2 linked regions of the Gemmatimonas phototrophica genome follow. The main gene of each other region encodes a partner of the protein of the gene in region 2 in a complex. Links are inferred from orthologs where the notes say so. Each region holds a gene or a part of one and is shown on either strand. Other genes may lie near its edges. The genes, in order: GEMMAAP_RS08495 and uvrB.

What was found.
Region 1: the proteins of uvrB (region 2) and GEMMAAP_RS08495 are in contact, whole or in part, in a crystal structure (PDB 7EGT), measured with the Thermus thermophilus proteins. The link is inferred for Gemmatimonas phototrophica from one-to-one orthologs. Residues at the interface, in WP_096411307.1 of Thermus thermophilus: Glu23, Leu25, Arg26, Asp27, Gly28, Glu29, Arg30, Phe31, Arg55, Glu326, Asp327, Phe328, Glu379, Ser382, Gln383, His398, Gly400, Arg401; in WP_096412145.1 of Thermus thermophilus: His654, Arg656, Phe657, Gln666, Asp668, Glu669, Lys680, Arg681, Leu682, Ser683, Lys685, Tyr686, Ala687.

The regions. Positions count from the first base shown.
Region 1 is NZ_CP011454.1:2,042,728-2,046,159, forward strand. Bases 142-3,256 are described here. They hold GEMMAAP_RS08495 (ATP-dependent helicase), read left to right. Parts: upstream 142-541; coding sequence 542-2,971; downstream 2,972-3,256. Other genes in these bases: GEMMAAP_RS08490 (sensor histidine kinase), read left to right, coding at 142-545; gatC (Asp-tRNA(Asn)/Glu-tRNA(Gln) amidotransferase subunit GatC), read left to right, coding at 2,973-3,256. In the rest of the region: more of GEMMAAP_RS08490, read left to right, coding at 1-141; more of gatC, read left to right, coding at 3,257-3,290; Asp-tRNA(Asn)/Glu-tRNA(Gln) amidotransferase subunit GatA, read left to right, coding at 3,287-3,432. UniProt on the Escherichia coli protein: A helicase with DNA-dependent ATPase activity. Unwinds DNA duplexes with 3'-5' polarity. Translocates on single-stranded DNA with 3'-5' polarity. Initiates unwinding more efficiently from a nicked substrate than double-stranded DNA.
Region 2 is NZ_CP011454.1:2,411,353-2,414,619, reverse strand. What follows is about bases 1-2,950. They hold uvrB (excinuclease ABC subunit UvrB), read left to right. Parts: upstream 1-400; coding sequence 401-2,500; downstream 2,501-2,950. Other genes in these bases: tsaE (tRNA (adenosine(37)-N6)-threonylcarbamoyltransferase complex ATPase subunit type 1 TsaE), read left to right, coding at 2,505-2,950; GEMMAAP_RS10260 (RelA/SpoT family protein), read left to right, coding at 1-309. In the rest of the region: more of tsaE, read left to right, coding at 2,951-2,975; GEMMAAP_RS10245 (HD-GYP domain-containing protein), read left to right, coding at 3,115-3,267. UniProt on the Escherichia coli protein: The UvrABC repair system catalyzes the recognition and processing of DNA lesions. A damage recognition complex composed of 2 UvrA and 2 UvrB subunits scans DNA for abnormalities.

The sequences.
Region 1 (3,432 bases), 370 kb from region 2 along the record:
CAACGGCCTCCAGGGCGGTCGAGGGGATGGGGCAGGATCTGCAGCGGCTGGAACGCGTCTCGCACCGGTTTGAGCGCATCGGCCGGCCACCGCGCGATGAACGGGTCGACGCGAGCGAGCTGGTCGAGCGTCTTGCGGGCTACTTCGCGATGCGGGCTCCCACCTTGGCACGGACCGTCACCATTCGTAGCGAGCATCCCGGTGTTCCCGTCATGGTGCGCGGTGATCTGGTCTTGCTCGAGTGGGTATTGGAAGTGCTGATCAAGAACGCCATGGATGCGCTGGGTGGGCGCAACGGTGAAGTCATTGTGTCCGCCACTCCGCTCCCCGAGGGAGGCGCTCGCATCCGGGTGCAGGACGATGGGCCCGGCGTCCCGCGCAAGCTCCGCAAGCGCATTTTCGACGCCGGGTTCACCACCAAAGACCGGGGATGGGGCATCGGACTCTCCCTGGCACGCCGAATTGTCGAAGAAAACCACGATGGACGCCTGATCCTTGCCGAGACCGACCGTGGCGCCGCGTTCGACGTTATCTTGCATGGATGACGACGACGGGTTGGACCGCATCCCTTTTTGACGCCGCGCCCTCCGCGCCAGCGCTCGACCTTGACGCTATTACGCGTGGCCTGAACCCCGGCCAGCGCGAATCAGTCTTTCACGACGACGGGCCAGCTCTGGTGCTGGCCGGTGCCGGTTCCGGCAAAACACGGGTCCTCACCACGCGGATCGCGCGCCTGATTGGGGCGCAGAACGTCGCCCCGCACGAAATTCTGGCGGTCACGTTTACGAACAAGGCCGCTGGTGAAATGCGCGAACGCATTGCCAAGCTGCTCGGGCACGAGCCCAAGGGCATGTGGTGCGGGACCTTCCACTCGCTGGGCGCGCGCATGCTTCGCGGGGTTGCCCCATTGGTCGGTCGCGAACAGAACTTCACGATCTACGACGAAGACGACACGCTGGGCGCCATCAAGCGCGTCATGGAAAAGCGGAAGCTGAGCCCCACGCAGTTCGCGCCCAAGGCCATCATCAGTGCCATCTCCAGTGCCAAGAACGCACTGGTCTCCCCTAACGAGTATGCGCGTACGGCGCGCGATACGTTCACGATGGCGGTTGCTGGGGTGTACAGCGATCTCGAGGTGGCGCTGCAGCAAACCAATGCCGTCACCTTTGACGATCTCCTGGTGCTGCCGGTACGGGCCCTGGAAACCGATCAGCAGCTTCGTGAACACTATCAGCGGCGGTTTCGCTACGTGCTGGTGGACGAATACCAGGATACCAACGCCGCGCAGTACCGCTTCGTGCAACTCATTGGCGGGCTCCACGGGAACGTGATGGTGGTGGGCGACGATGACCAGTCCATCTATGGCTGGCGTGGCGCGGATATCCGGAACATCCTCGATTTCGAGCGGGATTTCCCCGGCGCGCGCATTGTGCGCCTTGAGGAGAATTACCGGTCCACGCCCAACGTATTGGCCCTCGCCAACGCCGTCATTGCCGAGAACACCGAACGCCGCGGCAAGACCTTGCGGGCGACCCGTCCAGAAGGGGAACCGGTGACGCTCATCGAAACACTTGATGAGCGGGACGAAGCCGATTTCATTGCCGAAACCATCCTGACCCGGATGGCCAAATCGGATCTGGCGCGACGCGACTGTGCGGTGCTCTACCGCACGAACGCGCAGTCGCGCGCCATTGAAGACGCCTTCCGCCGACGCAGCATTCCATATCGTCTCGTGGGGGCCGTGCGGTTCTACGACCGTCGCGAAATTCGCGACCTGATGGCGTATCTCAAGTTGGTCGCCAATCCGGCCGACGACGAAGCCTTCCGGCGCGCCGTCAATGTGCCTAAGCGGGGACTCGGCGATGCGACCATTGCGCTGCTGGTGGAAAAGGCGGCACTGGAAGGAAAGCCACTGCTGGAAATCGCCTCGCGCCTCGACGTCATTGCGTCGTTGCGTCCTGCGGCGCGTGGAGCCATCGACGAATTCGTCACGCTGGTGCATCGCCTGCGCGCGGCCGCTGTGGACGCTTCCGTCGATGAACTGCTGCGTGACCTCGTGCAGGCCATTCGGTACGCGGACCATCTGCGGGCAGAGGGTCCGGAAGGGCAGGAGCGCATTGAAAACGTGCGCGAAATGATTGCCGGTGCCGCCGAAGTTGTGGCCGACGAAGGCGGTGAAGTCGGTCTCACGCCGCTGGATCATTTTCTGCAGTCATCGACCCTCGTTGCCGGTATCGACAAGCTCGATCCCAACGCGGATGCCGTGGTGTGCATGACCATGCACAACGCCAAGGGGCTTGAGTTCCCGTTGGTGTTTGTGTGCGGACTGGAGGACGGACTCTTCCCCCTCGCGCGGGCCAGCGAAGACCCCAGCCAGCTCGAAGAAGAGCGGCGTCTGTTTTACGTGGGTATCACGCGCGCCGAGGAAAAGCTGTATCTCACCTGTGCGGAGCAGCGTCGCCGCAACGGAGAGCTCATGGTGTCCATGCCGTCGCGCTTTCTCAAAGTCATTACGCCGTCACTCGCGGAACGAGGCATGACGGCGCGCGCCAAGCACGAAGGCCGTGGCGGGTTCTCGGGGTTGGGGAGTAGTCGCGCTGGTGGCGATGCCAGTTGGGGAAGAACCGGTGGCGGGGCAGGGACCCCGGCACCGCGTCGGAGTGGAGGCCCCTACGGCTCGTCGGCGTACAATGACCGACCGAACAACATCCCCTTCGAAACCGCGCCGCCGGGTGGCTTCAGTGCCCCCAATCGGCGCGACAAGATGCCCAATCCCGAAGACGAATCGCAGGACGCACCCAGCTTCACGCCGGGGGAACGGGTGAAGCATGCGAAGTTCGGCTCCGGAACAATCGCCGAACTCACCGGCAGCGGTCGCGATACCAAGGTGCGCATTGATTTCGACGACGAGGAGATCGGGCGAAAGACGCTCGTGCTCGCTCAGGCCAAGCTGGAAAAGGGGTGGGAGTGATATGTCGGTAACACCGGATGATGTCAGGCACGTGGCCCGATTATCCCGGCTCGGCCTGGAAGAGGACCGCGTTCCTTCGTTGGTGGCGGAGCTCAATGGGATTCTCGGGCACATGGATGTTCTGCAGCAGGTCGACATATCCGCTGTGCCACTCACCGCGCCGTATCACGCGGCGCCGCTGCGCGACGACGCCCTGCCGGCCGACCCATTGCTGCGCACGCGCGAAACCTTTGCGCCCGCAGCGCGTGACGGCTTCTTCCTCGTGCCGCGACTCACCACGCATGGGGCCCTGGAGGCCAAGGTGGCGGAGGACGCATGACCATCGACGCGCTGCGCGCCCACCGTGTCTCCGACGCCTGGAGCGTCTTTGACGCCGTGCAGGCCGGTCCCGACGGACTCAATGCGTTCCTGTCCACCGATCGCACAGCGGTCGGCAACGCCACTGGTTCGCTCGCCGGCGT
Region 2 (3,267 bases):
CTGGCCCACGAGCCGGAACGCCGCCTGGATATCGACTGGCAGGAAATGGCCGGTGAGCGTTTTGTCGTACGGCTCGCGTTGGAGGGCAATGACCGGCGCGGGCTATACGCTGATGTCGCAGCGGCCGTCAGTGCGACCGGTACGGACATCAAGAGCCTCGAGCTCAAGACAACCGATGGCAAAGTGTCAGGCTCAGCCATGGTGGAAGTGGAGAACCTGGCGCATCTCGAACGGATCATGAAGGCGGCTCGGCGCGTGAAGGGCATCGCGGTCGTGAGCCGGCGCGAGAAGATCACCGCCGAGGACTAGCAGTTCGAACGCCCGATGCCGGGCGCAGCGGTTGCGGCCTGTTGCCGGAAAGGGATACCGAAGAAATGCCGATGAGCGCTATATTCCGGCAATGAGCTCATTGTATCGCCTGCATTCGCCATTTTCGCCCGCCGGCGATCAGCCGCGCGCCATTGCGGAACTCAAATCCGGGCTGCATCGCGGCGATCGGATCCAGACGTTGCTCGGCGTCACGGGCTCCGGCAAGACCATGACGATTGCCAACGTCATTGAGGAATGGGGGCGGCCCACGCTCGTGCTGTCGCACAACAAGACGTTGGCGGCGCAGTTGTACGGGGAACTGAAATCGTTCTTTCCGAACAATGCGGTCGAGTACTTCATCTCGTACTACGACTACTATCAGCCCGAAGCCTACGTCCCCTCAAGCGATACATACATCGAGAAGGACGCCAGCATCAACGAAGACATTGATCGGCTGCGCTTGCGGGCAACGTCGTCGCTGATGGAACGAGAAGATGTGGTGATCGTGTCCACGGTATCGGCCATCTATGGCCTGGGTGATCCGGTATCCTATCGCGAGCGCATGGTGTCGTTGGCGCGCGGGCAACAGATCCCGCGCGACGATATTCTGCGCGCTCTGGTCGGCATTCAATATCTGCGTAATGATGTCGCCTTCGATCGCGGCACGTTTCGCGTGCGTGGCGATACCGTGGAGATCTATCCGGCCTACGAGGAACAGGCGGTACGGCTGGAGCTGTGGGGCGACGAAATCGAGCGCATTTCCAAGATCGATCCGGTCACTGGAGATACAATAGCCACGCTGGAGCGCATGGCGATCTATCCGGCGAAGCACTTCATTACCAATCGTCCCACGATTGAGCGGGCGTCAAAGGCCATTCGCGACGAATTGGCGGAGCGCCTGGCCGAGCTGCGGATGGCTGGGAAGTTGCTCGAGGCACAGCGACTGGAGCAGCGCACCAATTTCGATCTGGAGATGTTGGCGGAAATCGGGACCTGTGCTGGCATCGAAAATTATTCGCGGCACATCAGCGGGCGACAGTCGGGCGAACGTCCGGCGTGTTTGCTGGATTATTTCCCGGATGATTTTCTGGTCGTGGTGGACGAATCGCACGTCACGCTGCCGCAGGTGCGTGCGATGTACAATGGCGACCGGGCGCGCAAGCTCACGCTGGTTGACTACGGGTTCCGTTTGCCGAGTGCCTTGGACAATCGACCGCTGGTGTTCGATGAGTTCATGCAACTCGTGCCGCGGCTCATCAATGTGTCCGCCACCCCGGGGGAGCTGGAGTTGCAGCTGTCTGAGGGGGTCGTGGTAGAACAGGTCATCCGTCCTACGGGACTTCTCGATCCGGTGCTCGAGGTCCGACCGGTGAAGGGGCAGGTGGATGATCTGCTGCACGAGATTCACGTGCGCGAGCGGAAGGGTGAACGGGTGCTGGTCACCACGCTGACCAAGCGCATGTCGGAGGATCTCACGGACTACCTGCAGCAGATGGGCGTTCGGGTGCGCTACATGCATTCGGACATCGATGCCATTGAGCGCATGGAGATCGTCCGTGGTCTTCGCCTCGGCGAGTTCGATGTGTTGGTGGGGATCAATCTGTTGCGCGAAGGACTCGATATGCCGGAGGTCTCCCTGGTAGCCATCCTTGATGCCGATCAGGAAGGATTTTTGCGCAGTGATCGCTCGCTCATCCAGACCATTGGGCGCGCGGCGCGCAATTTGCACGGCAGAGCGATTCTCTATGCCGATCGCATTACCGGCTCCATGCAGCGCGCCATGGATGAAACCGATCGTCGGCGTACCATTCAGCATGAGCACAACGTGGCGCACGGCATTGTGCCGACCGGGGTCAGCAAGAGCGTGGACGAAGTGCGATTCATTACGCGCGTGGCCGATGCTCGTGTGGAACGTGAAGGGGAGGCGCCGGCGCCCAAGCGCTTGAAGAGCGAGAGCACCGCGCGTTCCCGCCCCGAACTGGAGCAGTTGGTTGGGGAGTTGGAAGTGGCCATGCGGGAGGCCGCGACGGCATTGGACTTTGAGGCGGCGGCACGATTGCGCGATCAGCTGTTTGAGGTGCGCACCGCGCTGGGGGAGAAGCCGGCGCAAGCGCGTGGCAATACGGCGGCGCCCAAGCGACCGCCAGGCAGTGCGCCCATGCGTCGGGCGGGAGGAAAGCGTGGGCGCTGAGCCGTTGAGTCACGCCCTCGAACATCTGCTGGCCCGTGGGGCGCCGCGCTCTCCCGATCGTGATTCACTTGAAGCGTGGGGGAAGGCGGTTGGGGCGGCGTTGCCGCGCCCCGCGATCATCGCACTCGAGGGAGATCTCGGGGTCGGCAAAACGACGTTGGCGAAGGCGTTGTGCGCTGGTATTGGCGTCCCGAATCTGGCGGCCGTCACCAGCCCAACCTTCTCGCTGGTGCAGCAATATGAGGCGCCGAGAGGGCCGGTCGTTCACGTTGACCTGTATCGTCTCAAGAGCGACGCCGAACTGGATGCGCTTGGCTGGGACGAGCTGATGGCATCCGCGGCCGTGCTGTTGGTGGAGTGGCCGGAGCGAGCGCTTCACACCCTGCCGCACGACGTCATCACCATCACGTTGTCACATGACGCCACCGACCCCATGCGGCGCGTGCTGCGCGTGGTGTCACCCACCCGGCGCTAATCGTCATCGCGCGAGCCGGACCACAGGTGGGTAGTCTGGGGCCGCCTGTTCGTCCCGTTGGTTTGGTAACCTGAGCGTCCGATACTCGTTACTTGAGAGACCCGCGCCACGCGGGACGGGCCTTAGATGACCGGTGATCGTGCCACGACTGACTCCGAAACCTTCTGCGGCGATTGGTGCCGGCCGCGTCGGCACGGTGCGATTGGCCGACGTCATTGCTGCGTTGACGTACGCCCTGGACCTCACTGAAGGGCAGCGACCGGGGCACACGCTGCGCAGCACGTTGCTGGCG